DNA from 3 places in the Pseudomonas sp. GW821-FHT09D08 genome. Region 2 is predicted to be linked to each of the others. Evidence: riboswitches for the same ligand, from Rfam matches in the RefSeq annotation. Region 2 holds a riboswitch; each other region holds the start of a gene.

Region 1 (5,592 bases), on a different contig from region 2:
CGGCGGTTTGCTTCAACGCATACTGCTTGATCAGTGAGCCGAACACGTCCGAGAGCGACTCGTTCAGCGCGCCGGACTGATTGAAATACATCAGCTTGGCCTCGTCCTCGGTGACGCCGTGGGCCAATTCATGGCCAATCACATCGAGGGCCACCGTGAAGCGGTTGAACAACTGCCCATCGCCGTCGCCAAACACCATCTGGGTCGAGTTCCAGAACGCATTGTTATAGTTCTGGCCAAAGTGCACGGTGGCATCCAGCGCCATGCCGGCATCGTCGATGGAGTTGCGGTCGAACACCTCTTCGAAAAAATCGAACGTGGCACCCAAGCCGTCATAGGCTTCGTCCACGGCGGCGTCGCCACTGGCGGGCTGGCCTTCACCGCGGACCAGCTTGCCCGGCAGGCTGTCGGTGCCTTCGGCGCTGTAGATCGAGCGCCGTTTGCCGGCGCCCATGACCAGGGCCATGTGGGCCGGCCCTTTGGCGGGCACTGCGACCATGCGCAGCGAACGGAACGTGCTGTCCTTGGCGCGGGTGCGCAGCGCGATGTCGCGCTGGGCCTTATCACCGTGACGCGCGATCTGGTCGAGCATATACGGCGGGATCAGGCAGAAAATCGGGTTACGGTGGTGGCGATCACACATTGGCTGGCTCCCTGTTGGCATATGGTGTAGCTCCGGTAACCGTTTGAGGATAGCCCCCCAGGGTTAACCCGTGTCATCAATTGTCATCAATCTATGTTGCAGTCGTGTTTATCCAAGGAGGACTTACCCATGCCAGCCCGCAAAGCCAAAATCGATCTTGCGCACCGCCCACGACTCGCCGATCTGCGCCCGTTGATCGCGACCAATCCCACCCTGATGGAAGCCCGGGCGACGACGCCCCGTGTCACCGCGGCCAAGGACCTACAGGACCGACGCGGCTACGCCGAGGATTTTCTCAGCAGCTTCGCAGTGCCCTGGCCCACCGCCGCTGAGGCATTGGCGGACGACGTCCAACCGCTGCGCCTGGACTACACGCATTTCTCGGTGACGATGTCCCGTTCCCGACGACTGGCGCTCTACGTGGGCGTCAATATCGATGGCGGGCAGCATGTGGAGATAGTCCGCAGCAACGACACCTGGGCCTACGATGGGCGCCTGCCGATCAGCGCCCAGGTGGGCGAAGAGCTCTATGCCAGCAATGGCCTGGATCGCGGCCACCTGGTACGGCGCCAGGATCCCAACTGGGGCGACGCGGCAAACACCGCCAACCTCGACACCTTCCACTTCACCAACTGCTCGCCGCAGATGAGCGGGTTCAACCAGAAGACCTGGCTGGAACTGGAGGACTACATCCTCAATAACACGCAGCGTTGGAAAGCCCGGGCAACGGTGTTCAGCGGCCCGGTGTTCGCCGACGACGACCGCCTTTACCGTGGCATCAGAATCCCCAAGGCGTTCTGGAAAGTGGTGGCCTACCTCAGCGATGACGGCAAGCCCTCCGCCAGCGCCTATATGATCGACCAAAGCCGCGAGCTGGGTCAGCTCGACCTGATGTTCGGCCAGGTCAGGACCTACCAGCGCAGCGTGATCCAGATCGAACAATTGACCGGCATCCGCTTCGCCAACCTGGCGGACTACGACGGCTTCAGCAACGAAGAGCGCGCCACGGGCACGCGAATTGAAGCGCTGATCCGCGGCCCCGAGGATATTCGTCTCTGACCGGGCCCCCTTCGGGCTGTATCGCCTGGCCCTAATCAACTACCATACCGCGCCGGTTCCCGAACGGGACTAATAGGGAATCCGAAGCGCGGTACACCGCGTCAATCGGAACTGCCCCCGCAACTGTAGGTGCCGAGCCTGCTCCCCACTGCCACTGGACCGCGTCCGGGAAGGCCGGAGCGTGGCGACGACGCATCAGTCAGGAGACCTGCCGGCCCAGTAATCACTAACCGGCGGGGTGTCCGGGAAGGGCATCCTTGCCTGCCCGTTCGGCAGCGGTCGAGGGCGTATTTCCGAACCGTACCTGCCCTGTTTCCACGTACGGTCCACACGGAGATCGCCTCATGCTGCCACGCGTTACCGCCCTGATCAGCGGCCTGGGTTTCTGCGCCCTGGCCCACGCCGCGCCAACTCAGTACCCGCTTACCCTGGAAAACTGCGGCAGCACCCTCACCTTCCCGCAGGCGCCCGCGCGCAGCGTGACCATCGGCCAGGCCGCCACCGAAATGCTCTATGCCCTCGGCGTGGCTGACCGCGTGGTGGGCACCTCGCTGTGGTTCAACAGCGTGTTGCCGCAGTTCAAGGCGCAGAACGACGGCATCGAGCGCCTGGCCAACAACGAGCCCAGCTTTGAAGCGGTGATCGCCAAGCGCCCGCAACTGGTGGCCGCCGAGCTGGAATGGGTGGTAGGCCCGCAAGGCGTGGTCGGCACCCGCGAGCAGTTTCACGACCTGAAGATCCCCACCTACCTGCTGCCCTCCGACTGCGAAGGCAAGGACAACCTGGTGGGCGCCGACGGCACGCGGCTGGAGCCGTTCCGTATCGAGACGATCTACAAGAGCATCCGCCAGCTGGCGCAGATTTTCGATGTACAGGATCGCGGCCAACAGTTGAACGATGAGCTCCAGGCGCGCCTGGCCCAATCCGTGGCCACCGTGCAGAGCAAAGGCCTCAAGCAGGCCAGCGCGCTGGTGTGGTTCTCCAGCGCCGAACTGGCCAGCGACCCCTACGTGGCCGGCCACAAGGGCATTCCGGAGTTCATGCTCGAAACCCTCGGTTTGCACAACGTGGTGCAATCCGATGAAGAATGGCCCGCCGTCGGCTGGGAAACCCTCGCCAAGGCCAACCCGACCTTCCTGGTGATCGCCCGCATGGACCGCCGCCGCTACCCCGCCGACGACCATGAAAAGAAACTCGCCTTCCTGCGCAGCGACCCGGTCACGCGCAACATGGACGCGGTGAAAAACAACCGCATCATCATCCTCGACGCCCTGGCGCTGCAGGCCAGCATCCGCATGTTCGACGGCCTTGAACACCTGGCCACGGCCATCGACGGCTACGACCTGCCGCAATGATCCGGACCTTACTCGCCCTGGCGCTATTGCTGATCGCCGTGCTCGCCGGCGTGGCCATCGGCGAAACCGCCATCTCGCCCCAGGTGGTGCTGCAGGTGCTCGCCAACAAACTGTGGGCGGCCGGTTACGTGCTGGACCCCATCGATGAAGGCGTGGTGTGGAACTACCGCCTCACCCGTGCCCTGGTGGCCGCCGCCTGCGGTGCGGGGCTGGCCACCTGCGGGGTGATTTTGCAGTCGTTGCTGCGCAACCCGTTGGCCGATCCGTACCTGCTGGGCATCAGCGCCGGGGCTTCGACCGGCGCGGTGCTGGTGGCGTTGATGGGCGTGGGCGGCGGGCTGATTTCATTGTCGGCCGGCGCCTTTGTCGGCGCGATGGCGGCGTTTGCCCTGGTGATCCTGCTGGCGCGGGCCAGCGGTTCGTCCAGCGGCACCGGGCAGATCATCCTCGCGGGCATCGCCGGGTCGCAGCTGTTCAATGCACTTACCGCGTTCCTGATCACCAAGTCCGCCAGTTCCGAACAGGCGCGCGGCATCATGTTCTGGCTGCTGGGCAACCTCAGCGGCGTGCGCTGGCCGTCGGTGTGGCTGGCGGTGCCGGTGGCGGTCACCGGCCTGGCGGTGTGCCTGTGGCATCGTCGCGCGTTGGATGCGTTCACCTTCGGCACGGATTCGGCCGCGTCCCTGGGCATCCCGGTGCGCCGTGTGCAGGTTGTGCTGGTGGGGTGCGCGGCGCTGGTGACGGCGGTGATGGTGTCGATTGTCGGCTCCATCGGCTTTGTCGGCCTGGTGATCCCCCACGCGGTGCGCCTGCTGCTCGGCACCGGGCATTCGCGCCTGCTGCCCGCCAGTGCGCTGGGCGGCGCGTTATTTTTGATTGCGGCCGATGTGTTGTCGCGCACCTTGATCAAAGGCCAGGTGATCCCGGTCGGCGTGGTGACGGCGCTGGTGGGCGCGCCGGTGTTTGCGCTGATCCTGATTGGCCGGAGGAATGCGCGATGAGCGTACTGAGTTGCACCGGCCTGGGCTTCAAGGTGCGTGAGGCGGAATTGCTGCGCGATATCCACCTGGAGGTGCAACTGGGGGAAACCCTGGGGATTGTCGGGCCCAACGGCTCCGGCAAATCCACCCTGCTCAAACTGCTTGCCGGCCTGCGCACACCGGCCAGCGGCGACGTGCGCCTGGGCGGCCAGCGCCTGGGCGACCTGTCCCGCCGCGCCATCGCCCAACAGCTGGCGGTGGTAGAGCAACAGGCCGACACCGACGACGCCATCCGCGTGTTCGACGCCGTGGCGCTGGGCCGTACACCGTGGCTGTCGGCGCTGAGCCCGTGGTCCGGCGGCGACGACGCCATCGTGCGCCAGGCCCTGCATGATGTGGACGCCACCCACCTGAGCCACCGCGCCTGGCGCAGCCTCTCCGGCGGCGAGCGCCAACGCGTGCACATCGCCCGTGCCCTGGCGCAACGGCCGCAGATCCTGTTGCTGGATGAGCCGACCAACCACCTGGATATCCAGCATCAACTGGCGATTTTGAAAGGCGTGCAAGGCTTGCCGGTGACCACCCTCATCGCCCTGCATGACCTGAACCAGGCGCTGACCTGCGATCGCCTGGCCGTGCTGGACCGTGGGCGCCTGGTCGCGCTGGGCAAGCCGCTGGAGGTGCTGACGCCACAGCGACTACAGGAGACATTCGGGGTGCAGGCGCATTACCTGACGGACCCGTTCGATGGGGCGCAGATACTGCGGTTGCGGTCTAACTGAACAGGACATCCCCACATTAGGATCTACAGAGGCCTGCGCATATGGGCCGTCTGCCGGCTTAAGCCGGTACCCGATCTATCCGCCCTGAATAACACCCTTGCCTGGCGTTATGCACATGAATGTAGCTGACCTCGGGATTGGCCAACATCCGCTCAATCAAGGGCTCAATCACCAGCCCTTCCACGACATCTGCATCCACCATCATGCCTTCCTCGGAAAATGCCCGCAGGGACAGCAGCCGGATTCGCATCACCTCCGGCACCTGATTAACCGCGTCAAAAGCCTGCGTCGCCCCCTCGCGGATGAAAATCGCGTGCGACGCACGGTACGGCGAATGCGCCGGCTGGCTGACGTGATTGAGCAACAGCACGCTCTGCCCAACCTGCACGTCTTTCATCTCTATGCGGTCGGGAAAACCGGGGTGACGGTCGACTCGGTAACGCTTGATCCCTCGCGCGGCAAGCTCATCGTCGGGCAAACCAAACACACTGAGAAATGGATCGGGAGCAAGGCCCGTAATGCGGAAGTTCATGGTGGGCGCCTCTTAGGGTGAGCCCTATGAGACGAGCACCTGGACAGCGGGGGCTATCCGATTCTTGCGGTGATATTCACGGGCGGCTGGCTCGCTCGTAGCAAAGGTAGTCGTTCGAATCTGTGCCCACACAGACAAACCCGGCGCGCTCATACATCAGCCGGGCAGGGTTATCGGAACGTACGCTCAATCGCAACTTCAAGAAGTCATTCTGCCCAGCCGCCGCCACGTAAGCGTCCAG
Region 2 (5,592 bases):
TAGGTGAAGGCGAAGGCTTCGTCACGGGCCACCGCAATGCGCACACCGGCCAGCAACGGCTCGGCCTCGATCACTTCCGGCGCGGCGAAGGTCACCGGCGGCGGCAATGCGACTTCGCAGCTGCTGCCCAGGGCCTGGGCGGCGGCGTCCAGGCGCACGTCGAGGTCATTCAGCTCGCTGGCCTGCACCAGGCCCAAATGGCGGCTGGGCAGTTCGATCCCGGTTTCGCGGGACAGGGCGCCATACCAACGCAAGCCTTCGGTGAGGCTGCCTTCCAGCAACTGCGCATGGCGCAGGGTGCCGACGCGGTTGGCCAGTACCCCGGCAAACGGCAGGTCCGGCTGATAACGCGCCAGGCCCAGGGCCAGGGCGCCAAAGGTCTGGGCCATGGCGGTGCCGTCGATCACACCGAGCACCGGCACGCCGAAATGCCGCGCCAAGTCGGCGCTGGACGGTGTGCCATCGAACAGGCCCATCACGCCTTCGATCAGGATGAGGTCGGCCTCACCCGCCGCTTCCCACAGCAGCCGACGACTTTCCTGCTCGCCCACCATCCACATGTCCAATTGATACACCGGCGCACCGCTGGCGCGCTCGTGGATCATCGGGTCCAGGAAATCCGGGCCGCATTTGAACACGCGTACCCTGCGCCCCAGGTTGCGGTGCAAACGGGCCAGCGCGGCGGTGACGGTGGTTTTGCCCTGGCCGGACGCCGGTGCGGCGATCAGGACGGCCGGGCAGTGACGGGGCTGATTCAAAGTTCGACGCCCTTCTGTGCCTTGATACCGGCCTGGAACGCGTGCTTGAGCATGCCCATTTCAGTGACGGTGTCGCCCATTTCGATCAATTCAGGCTTGGCGCCACGGCCGGTGACGACCACGTGCTGCATCGGCGGACGCGCTTGCAGGTCGCTGAGGACCTGGTCCAAGTCGAGGTAACCATGCTTGAGGGCGATGTTCAGCTCATCCAGCACCACCAGGCCGATGGTGGGGTCTTGCAGCAGTTCACGGGACACGGCCCAGGCGGCTTCGGCGGCAGCGATATCGCGCTGGCGGTCCTGGGTCTCCCAGGTGAAGCCTTCGCCCATCACGTGGAAACGCACTTGCTCGGGGAAGCGGCGGAAGAACAACTCCTCACCGGTGCTGTTGCGCCCCTTGATGAACTGCACCACACCGCACTGCATGCCGTGGCCCATGGCGCGCGCGAGCATACCGAATGCCGAGCTGCTCTTGCCTTTGCCGTTGCCGGTCAGCACCAGCAGCAAGCCACACTCATTGGGGGAATTGGCGATGCGCTCGTCGATCACGGCTTTTTTGCGCAGCATGCGCGCCAGGTGGCGTTCGTCGCGGTCGGGGGTATCGGTCATGGCAGCTCTCCATTGGGGCTGGACAAAAACGGCAGGCAGGAAAAAACAGACAGCCAAGCATCGCCCACCGTGATGCTGTTGGATGATCCAGGCCGGTCTCCGGGCTCATGAGTGGTGCGCTGGCTCATCGACAGAGCGAACACGCCGACGGCGCGCCTTCCCATATCGCGGGCGATACAGTGGCAAAAGGCACCGTCTTGACTCATTTACCGTTGCGGGGGCAGCGCCGGAATCGCGGCAGCACTGTGTACAAGTGCGCTCGCTCACCGGCTTCCCTGTTTCACTCGGTCGACCCATGGGTCACAGAGCACCTGGAACAAGCCGCGAAGGTTAGTGGGTTGGGGGTGGAGCGTCAATTAAAGCTGGCCTTGCACTTGAACCATCGCACCAGCGCCCTCCTCTACCCTTACAGGTATCAAGGAGAACACCATGCATAAAACCAGACTCGCCCTGCTCATCATGCTCGCCGGCACCCTCGCCGCCTGCGGTGAAAGCTCCACCCTGCAGGTGTCCGACGGCACCGGGCCGTCGCCGCAGCTACCGGAGCCGAACAAAACCCTGATTCCCACGGTGAACATTGCCCCGGCTATCGGCTGGCCGGAGGGCGTGAAGCCAACGGCAGCGGCCGGCACCCAAGTGGCGGCGTTCGCCGAAGGCCTGGATCACCCGCGCTGGCTGTATGTATTGCCCAATGGCGATGTGCTGGTGGCAGAAACCAATGCGCCGCCCAAGCCGGATGATTCCAAGGGCATTCGCGGCTGGGTCATGGAGAAGGTCATGGGCCGCGCCGGTGCCGGTGTACCGAGCCCCAATCGCATTACCCTGCTGCGCGACGCCGATCACGATGGTGTTGCCGAGACCCGTACGGTGTTCCTGGAAAACCTCAACTCGCCCTTCGGTATGACACTGGTCGGCAATGACCTGTACGTCGCCGATTCGGACAAGCTGCTGCGCTTCCCCTATCAAGCGGGCGAAACCGCGATCAAGGCAGTTGGCACCAAGGTGGTCGACCTGCCGGGCGGCCCCCTGAATCATCACTGGACCAAGAACGTGATCGCCAGCAAGGACGGCAGCAAGCTGTACGTGAGCGTCGGCTCCAACAGCAACGTCGGTGAGAACGGTCTTGAGGCGGAACAGGGCCGGGCGGCTATCTGGGAAGTGGATCGCGCCAGCGGCCAGCAGCGCATTTTCGCTTCCGGCCTGCGCAACCCTAACGGCATGGCCTGGGAACCCCAGAGCGGCAAGCTATGGACGGCGGTAAACGAGCGCGACGAGATCGGCAGCGACCTGGTGCCGGACTACATCACCTCGGTCAAGGATGGCGGGTTCTATGGCTGGCCCTTCAGCTATTACGGCCAGCATGTGGATGTACGCGTCACGCCGCAGAACCTGGACCTGGTGGCCAAGGCAATCGTGCCGGACTATGCGGTAGGGCCGCACACCGCGTCTTTGGGCCTGACGTTCGCCGAGGGCAGCAAACTGCCGGCGCCGTTCAGCAACGGCGCGTTCATCGGCCAGCATGGCTCGTGGAATCGCAAGCCCCACAGTGGCTACAAGGTGATCTTCGTACCGTTCGAGGCAGGCCAGCCTAAAGGGCAGCCGGTGGACGTGCTGACCGGGTTTCTCGATAAAGATGAGAACGCCATGGGCCGGCCGGTGGGCGTGGTGATCGATCAGCAAGGGGATTTGCTGGTGGCGGATGATGTGGGGAATAAGGTGTGGCGGGTGTCGGCCGCTAAATAAACGCCCCCAGAAGCATCACAAAACCAATGTGGGAGGGGGCTTGCTCCCGATAGCAGTGGGTCAGGCACAGATACTGTGACTGATGCTTCGCTATCGGGGGCAAGCCCCCTCCCACATTTGGTTCAGGGATTACGTGCCAGGTTTGCTGGCAACACACGCTTGGCGCTCAGATAGGCATTCTGCCAATACGCCTTGGACAAGGTGTCCAGCTTGACCGTACCGCCGGTCTGCGGCGCGTGCACAAAGCGGCCTTCGCCCACATAGATGCCGGCGTGGCTGACCTGGGAACCGCCACCGGTGGCAAAGAACAGCAGGTCGCCGGTCTGCAGGTTCTGCTCGCTGACATCCTGGGCGCGCATCACAATCAGTTCGCGAGTGGTGCGCGGCAGGGAAATGCCGGCGGCGTCGCGGAAGACGAAGCCGATCAGGCCACTGCAATCAAACCCCGAGTCCGGCGTGTTGCCGCCCCAACGGTAAGGCGTGCCGACCAGGCCCAGTGCACGAAAGAGCACGTCTTCGGCCGCAGGCGAGAAATTCTGGGTGGAATAGTTGAATACCGGCTTGGGCTTGACCGCAACGGGAGCGGGTGGCGGCCGGCTGGCGCAGGCGCTGATAAGCGCGGCGCAGAGAATAAGGAGCAGGCGGGCTGAGGTCGACATGTGCAGAACAATCCTGGTCTGGATGCGGCTATCGCTGCCGAACGCTGAAAACCAGAACGCGCAAGCAAAGCTCGCGCGAACGGATTACAACAATGTCCAGGGATTCTAGCGCTTACACGTCAAACTTCAAGTATCACTTTAAGTTTACTTACTGGCGGTAACCGTAGTCGGGGCCATGGCGAGTGCGCGCTTGGCTTCGATGAAGGTTTTGCTCCAGTAGCTGTCACCCAGGCTGTCGACTCGAACACCGCCACTGCGACGGCTGCTGGAGTGGATAAACTGGTTATCGCCCAGGTAGATACCGGCATGGCTTACGCGACCACGGCCTGCAGTACTGAAGAAAAGCAGATCACCGGGCTTGAGGTTGTTGCGCGCGACCAACGGTGCTTTCACGTTGATCATTTCGCGAGTGGAGCGTGGCAGGTTCATGCCAGCTTCTTCACGAAACAGGTAGCCGATGAAACCGCTGCAGTCGAAACCGGCTTCAGAGGTACCGCCGAAACGGTAACGGGTACCGATCAGGGACATGCCGCGTTCGAGGATGCTGTCGGCCAGGACTGGAAGCTGGTAAGGCTTGTTGCCGGAGAAATCGGCCAGTTCCTTTTCGGTTGCGACCTCTTCTTCATAGACAGAAGCAGACTGTGCAGCAACGAATTTTGCCTGGGACTGTTGTTGAGGTTTTTGCTGCTCAACCACCTGTTGAGGGTGGGAGGCGCAACCAAACAACAGGGTAACGAGTGCGAGGGGCACGAGGGGTGCGAAGCGATTTAGCATGGGCACGACCGTGGCTGGTATGTAAAGAAGTCGAGACTATGCCTTCTATCACATCGATTTGCAAATTCAATCGTGATCTATGTGACTTCGCGATTGGACTATGACATCTAAGCCGTAATTCCATTTATCGGTTCACATGCGTAGCCAACGTGGCTTAAACGCAGGATTTCTGGCGCCTGTAAATTGCCGAACCCCGTAGATTCAAGCGGTTACCAGCCCAACGTTTCCTTGAGAAAAGGGATCGTCAATTTTCGTTGAGCCTGCAGGGAGGCCTGATCGAGTTGCTCGAGCAAATCGAACAACGCGCTCATGCTGCGGGTGCCACGGGTGAGGATAAAGTGCCCGACTTCATCGGTGAGGTGCAGGCCGCGACGGGATGCGCGCAATTGCAGGGCCCGCAGTTTGTCTTCGTCGGAGAGTGGGCGCATCTGGAAGATCAGCGCCAGGGTCAGGCGCGACTTGAGGTCGGCCAGCTTCACCGGTAACTCCCGTGGCGAGGTGGAGGCGGCAATCAACAAGCGCCGGCCGCTGTCACGCAGGCGGTTGAACAGATGGAACAGCGCCTCTTCCCAATCCGCCTTGCCGGCCACTGCCTGCAGATCGTCCAGGCACACCAGTTCGTATTGCTCAAGGTTGTCGAAGATCCCGATGCCGCGATCCATCAACTCGGCCAGGGGCAGGTAAACCGCCGGCTCGCCCATCTGCTCGAAACGCAGGCAAGCGGCCTGCAACAGGTGGGTACGCCCGACGCCGTGTTTACCCCACAGATAGATCAGGCTTTCGGTCCACCCGGCGTCGGCTTCGCAGAGCCGCTCGACATAGCCGAGTGCAGCGGCATTGGCGCCTGGGTAGTAATTGATAAAGGTAGCGTCATCACGCAGACGCACACCTAAGGGCAGCTGAATCGGTTTCATGCTGACTGAACGGCTCCCATCGAACCGTTAGTGGCCTCTGTGTAAAGTTTGCAAAGTTTATACCCGTGACGCCGGGCGCACAATGCAGCAGACCACAAGCAAAATCAAAGGTTTGCGTTAACTTGCCGGTTTTGAG
Region 3 (5,592 bases), on a different contig from region 2:
TCTGCGACTCCTTCAAGTCGCACAGGTAGGTGTCGAGGCGCGGCAGCCAGATCGCCGCATCGGCGTCGCCATCCAATTCAAGCTCCTGGTCGATGCGGGTTTCGCGCACCAGCTTGAGGATGTCTTTTTGCAGCTCGCGGGCCCGGCGTGGGTCGAGCAGTTGGGCTTCGTAATATTCGTCCGCCAACAGCTCAAGGTCCCGCAGCGGCCCGTAGGTTTCGGCGCGGGTCAGCGGCGGCATCAGGTGGTCGATGATCACCGCCTGGGTGCGCCGCTTGGCCTGGGCGCCCTCGCCCGGGTCGTTGACGATAAACGGGTAGATGTTCGGCAGCGGCCCCAGCAGCGCATCCGGCCAGCAGTTTTCCGAGAGCCCCACGCCCTTGCCCGGCAGCCATTCGAGGTTGCCGTGCTTGCCCACATGGATCACGCCATGGGCGCCGTAGGTGTGGCGCAACCAGAAGTAGAACGCCAGGTAGCCATGGGGCGGCACCAGGTCCGGGTCGTGGTACACCGCGCTGGCATCCACCTGGTAACCGCGCGCAGGCTGGATACCGACGAAGGTCTGGCCCAGGCGCAGGCCGGCGATCATCAGGCGGCCGTCGCGGAACATTGGATCGTTGTGCGGCGCGCCCCATCGCTCCAGCACCGCCTGGCGGTTGGGTTCAGGCAAGCGCTTGAACATCGCCTCGTAGTCGTCCAGGCCCAGGCTTTGATGACAGGGGCGCAGGTCGAGGCTGTCGAGGTCGTTGGTGACGCCGCCGAGCAGGTCATGGATCAGCGCAGTGCCGCTCTCAGGCAGTTGATCCGGCACCGGATAGCCTTCGGCCTGCAGGGCACGCAGGATATTCAGCGCGGCAGCCGGGGTGTCCAGGCCCACGCCATTGCCGATACGGCCGTCGCGGGTCGGGTAGTTGGCAAGGATCAGGGCGATGCGTTTATCCCCATTCGGCACCCGTGCCAGCTCGACCCAACGGCGCGCCAGTTCGGCGACGAAATCCATGCGTTCGGGCGCTGCGCGGTAGCACACCACGTCCGACTGGCTGCGCTCGCTGCGCCAGGCCAGATCCTTGAAGCTGATCGGCCGGCTGATAATCCGTCCGTCCAGCTCCGGTAAGGCAATGTGCATCGCCAGGTCGCGCGGGCCCAGGCCTTGCTCGCTGGCCTGCCAGCCCGGCTGGTTATCCTGGGCGCAGATCGCCTGGATCACCGGGATATTGCGGCGAAACGGCCGCAGATGCGGGGCTTCGGGGCTGGATTGGGCAAAACCGGTGGTGTTCAAGATCACCGCCGCGCCGACCTCATCCAGCAGGTCCTCGACCACCGTCAGGCAGCCGGGCTCTTTCAAACTGGCCACCGCCATCGGCAACGGGTTAAGGCCCGCCGCCTGCAAGCGCTGGCAGAACACATCGATAAAACCGGTATTGGCCGCCTGCAAGTGGGAGCGGTAGAAGAGCACCGCCGCCACGGGCCACTCCGCGTGCCAATCGGTCTGCCAGTCATTGAGGCGAGGGTTGGCTTTGTGCGGGTGATAGATCGCGGTGCGCGGCAAGGTCTGCGGCTCGGCCCACGGGTAATCGCGGTCCAGGTAGCCGCTGGCCAGGCAGTGGAAAAAATCCAGCGCGTTAGCGAGCCCGCCCTGGCGCAGGAAGTGCCACAGGCGGTCGCGCTGTTCGGCACTCACCGTGCTCAGGCCGCTGAGTTCCGGGTCCGGGCGGTCATCCCCCGGCACCAGGATCAGCGTAACGCCGCGCTCGCCCAGCTCCACCAGGCGCTCGATGCCGTAGCGCCAATAACCGATGCCGCCGTGCAGGGAAATCAGGATGACCTTGGCGTGGCGCAGCACCTCATCGACATACAAATCGACCGAGGCGTGGTTCTGCACCTGCATAGGGTTGGCCAGGCGCAGGCTGGGGTAATCCTCGGGCAACTGCTGGGCCGCTTCGGCCAGCAGCGCCAGGCTGGAATCGCCGCTGCACAGGATCACCAGTTCGGCGGGCGTTTGGCCAAGGTCGGCAATATTGTCGTCCGCGACGAAACCACCGGGCTGAGTCCTGAGCAGGTGCATGGGTTAAACGCTGAGGGCGGCGCGCAGTTGCGCTTCGAGGCCCGCCGCGTCCAGCTCCTGGCCGATCAGCACCAGCCGCGTGATGCGCGCTTCGTCGGCGCCCCAGGCACGGTCGAAGTGCTTGTCGAAACGCGTACCCACACCCTGGATCAGCAGGCGCATCGGCTTGTTCGGGATGGCGGCGAAGCCCTTGACCCGCAGGATGCCGTGCTGAACCACCAATTGGTTCAGGGCGTCGAGCAGCAGCGCTTCGTCGGCTTGGGGCAGGTCGATGGAGATGGAATCGAAGGCGTCGTGATCGTGATCTTCCTCACCTTCGTGGTGATGATCGTGGTGGCTATGGCGAGCGTCGATATGTTCTTCGGACCCCGCGCCCAGGCCGATCAATACGTCCAACGGCAGGCGACCGCTGCTGGCTTCGATGATCTTCACCGCCGGCGGCAGTTCTTCGGCGACTTCCAGGCGCACACGGGCCAGGTCTTCGGCGCTGATCAGGTCGGATTTATTGAGGATCACCAGGTCGGCGCTGGCCAACTGGTCGGCAAACAGCTCGTGCAGCGGCGATTCATGGTCCAGGTTCGGGTCGAGCTTGCGCTGGGCGTCGACCTGATCCGGGAACGCGGCAAAGGTGCCGGCGGCCACGGCCGGGCTGTCGACCACGGTGATGACCGCATCAACCGTGCAGGCGCTGCGGATTTCCGGCCACTGGAAGGCCTGTACCAAGGGTTTTGGCAGGGCCAGGCCCGAGGTTTCGATGAGGATATGGTCGAGGTCGCCGCGACGGGCAACCAGTTCGCGCATCACCGGGAAGAACTCTTCCTGCACGGTGCAGCACAGGCAGCCGTTGGCCAGCTCGTACACGCGGCCGTTGGCCTCTTCTTCGGTGCAACCGATGGAGCACTGCTTGAGGATCTCACCGTCGATGCCCAGTTCGCCGAATTCGTTGACGATCACCGCAATGCGACGGCCCTGGGCGTTGTCGAGCATATGGCGCAGCAAGGTGGTCTTGCCCGAGCCAAGGAAGCCGGTAACGATGGTGACGGGGAGTTTGGCCAGTGTTTTCATCGGATGCCCTTTGGGGCGGGCATACGGGACGATGGGCCCTGCGGCGCGCAGAAGCGGATTTCGTCACCGGATCACCCCGCCCGGTTGAATTGGAAAATCGGTGGCGAGGCAGGTCTCCTGGCTTGGGGCTTGCGGGTCTTGCGACCGGCGCCGACTGCGCCTTCCCGCCGCAGTGGCAGTGGCGTGGCAGTCAGATAAACCCTTCACAGTTGCGGGGGCAGCCGCGGCTTGGACCGCGTTCCCTTCTTAGCTTCGGCCTGGGCCGAAGAACCTCGAGGGTGCAAGGCTACAGGGGCTCGCCGCATTTGACTACCGTCCCCGGCCCATGCTCTCCTACACATCTTGTTTCGGGTGCCCTTCACAGGGTGAAACGGGAAACCGGTGAGTCATGGCGTCATGACGAGTCCGGTGCTGCCCCCGCAACGGTAAGCGAGTGAAGCGTCAGATCCACTGTGCCTGTACGGCATGGGAAGGCGACGTTTTATAGACCCAGTGTCCCTCGCAAGCCCGGAGACCGGCCCGAATAACATCGAATAACAAACCCGCGGTGGGCGGGCGCTGTTAAAACCCTGCGTGCCTGGCTCGCGGGGTTTGCATGCGCTCGTGTCACCCTGACACCTGAAAGGGACGCGCCATGTCGATCATCAGCAGCACCTCGCACACCGCCAGCAGCTCCGCCACCCTCAGCCAACGCCTGACCGCCGCCATCGGCGCGTCGATCCTTGGCGCGTGCCTGGTGTATTTCGCCGGTTTCTCCCATATCGAGGCGGTGCACAACGCTGCCCACGATACCCGCCACAGCGCCGCGTTCCCGTGCCACTGAGGCCTGCCGACATGATCAAGCGTATTGCGCAAACCGCAGGGTTCACCGGCTTGCTGGCCGCCCTGCTGCTGACCCTGCTGCAAAGCTTCTGGGTCGCTCCGCTGATTCTGCAGGCGGAAACCTTTGAAAAAGCCCCGGCCGCGACCGAAGTCGTGCATGAGCACGCCGCTGGCGCCGCTGCACACTCCCACGACGCCGAAGCCTGGGAGCCGGAAGACGGCTGGCAGCGCGTGCTGTCGACCACCGGCGGCAACCTGGTGGTGGCCGTCGGCTTCGCCCTGATGCTGGCCGGCCTCTACACCCTGCGCGCACCGACCCGCACGGCCCAAGGCTTGCTGTGGGGCCTGGCCGGTTACGCGACTTTTGTGCTGGCGCCCACCCTGGGCCTGCCGCCGGAGCTGCCGGGCACTGCCGCCGCCGACCTGGCGCAACGGCAAATCTGGTGGATCGGCACTGCTGCTTCCACGGCGGCCGGGATTGCGCTGATCGTGTTTGGTCGCAACTGGCTGCTGAAAGTCTTGGGCGCGGCGATCCTGGTGGTGCCGCATGTGATCGGTGCACCGCAGCCGGAAACCCATTCGATGCTGGCGCCGGAAGCCCTCGAAGCGCAGTTCAAGATCGCTTCGCAGTTGACCAACGTGGCGTTCTGGCTGGCCCTGGGCCTGATCAGTGCCTGGTTGTTCCGCCGTAACCGCGACGATCAATACTCGGCATGACCCTGGTGGTCGGCCTGGGTTGCCAGCGGGGTTGTGATGTAGACACCCTGCTGGGCCTGTTCGACAGCGCCCTGGCCGAGGGCGGGGTCGAGCGCCAGCGTGTCACCGCACTGGCCAGCATCGACCGTAAACAGAACGAGCCAGGGTTACTCGCCCTGGCCCGACTGCTCGACCTGCCCTTGCAGTGCTTCAGCGCCGGGCAACTGGCCGTTTACGAAGCCCGGCTGAGCCACAAATCGGCGGTCGCGTTTGCCCATACCGGCTGTTACGGCGTCGCCGAAAGTGCCGCCCTAGCCCTGGCCGAACAGCTCTGCGGCGGCCCTGCCCGCTTGATGATCACCCGCCAGAAAACCGCCCAGGCCACCTTTGCATTGGCCTGCGCCGGCTAAAATCCCGATAATCGCCATTCCCGATCATGAGCAATCTTCATGCTCGCCCGTTTTTCCACAGGAATTCTCCATGACCATCTACTTCATCGGCGCCGGCCCCGGCGATCCGGAATTGATCACCGTCAAAGGCCAACGCCTGATCCGCAGTTGCCCGGTGATCATCTATGCCGGCTCACTGGTGCCGGCGGCGGTGCTGGAAGGTCATCAGGCGCAACAAGTGGTCAACAGCGCTGAACTGCACCTGGAACAGATTATCGAACTGATCAAGACCGCCCACGCTAATGGCCAAGACGTGGCACGGGTGCACTCCGGCGATCCGAGCCTGTATGGCGCGATTGGCGAGCAGATCCGTTATTTGCGTGAGTTGGGCATCCCCTTTCAGATCATTCCCGGCGTCACGGCGGTGGCCGCCTGCGCAGCCTTGCTGGAGACCGAACTGACCCTGCCGGACATCGCCCAAAGCGTGATCCTGACCCGCTACGCCAATAAAACCCGCATGCCGGCCGGGGAAGACTTCGACAGCCTGGCCCGACA

The links. A riboswitch is a leader RNA that binds a small molecule or an ion and turns the genes downstream of it on or off. The one in region 2 is predicted to bind cobalamin.
Positions count from the first base shown of each region.
Region 1: another riboswitch for cobalamin. It lies ahead of AC07OP_RS30060 (ABC transporter substrate-binding protein); the one in region 2 lies ahead of cobO (cob(I)yrinic acid a,c-diamide adenosyltransferase).
Region 3: another riboswitch for cobalamin. It lies ahead of AC07OP_RS02205 (CbtB domain-containing protein); the one in region 2 lies ahead of cobO (cob(I)yrinic acid a,c-diamide adenosyltransferase).

Region 1 covers NZ_JBWKOX010000032.1:11,026-16,617, forward strand. Annotated here, with positions in the region: gene AC07OP_RS30050 (M4 family metallopeptidase) at 1-643, opposite strand, end outside; gene AC07OP_RS30055 (DNA/RNA non-specific endonuclease) at 773-1,702, shown strand; cobalamin riboswitch at 1,739-1,932, shown strand; gene AC07OP_RS30060 (ABC transporter substrate-binding protein) at 2,047-3,057, shown strand; gene AC07OP_RS30065 (FecCD family ABC transporter permease) at 3,054-4,058, shown strand; gene AC07OP_RS30070 (ABC transporter ATP-binding protein) at 4,055-4,819, shown strand; gene AC07OP_RS30075 (DUF1203 domain-containing protein) at 4,878-5,351, opposite strand; gene AC07OP_RS30080 (GNAT family N-acetyltransferase) at 5,428-5,592, opposite strand, start outside.
Region 2 covers NZ_JBWKOX010000007.1:242,296-247,887, forward strand. Annotated here, with positions in the region: gene AC07OP_RS15420 (cobyrinic acid a,c-diamide synthase CobB) at 1-758, opposite strand, end outside; gene cobO (cob(I)yrinic acid a,c-diamide adenosyltransferase) at 755-1,366, opposite strand; cobalamin riboswitch at 1,440-1,696, opposite strand; gene AC07OP_RS15430 (PQQ-dependent sugar dehydrogenase) at 1,796-3,109, shown strand; gene AC07OP_RS15435 (C40 family peptidase) at 3,232-3,768, opposite strand; gene AC07OP_RS15440 (C40 family peptidase) at 3,913-4,542, opposite strand; gene hda (DnaA regulatory inactivator Hda) at 4,752-5,456, opposite strand.
Region 3 covers NZ_JBWKOX010000001.1:534,409-540,000, forward strand. Annotated here, with positions in the region: gene cobN (cobaltochelatase subunit CobN) at 1-2,065, opposite strand, end outside; gene cobW (cobalamin biosynthesis protein CobW) at 2,069-3,130, opposite strand; cobalamin riboswitch at 3,221-3,420, opposite strand; cobalamin riboswitch at 3,463-3,667, shown strand; gene AC07OP_RS02205 (CbtB domain-containing protein) at 3,765-3,953, shown strand; gene AC07OP_RS02210 (CbtA family protein) at 3,965-4,669, shown strand; gene AC07OP_RS02215 (cobalamin biosynthesis protein) at 4,666-5,058, shown strand; gene cobM (precorrin-4 C(11)-methyltransferase) at 5,129-5,592, shown strand, end outside.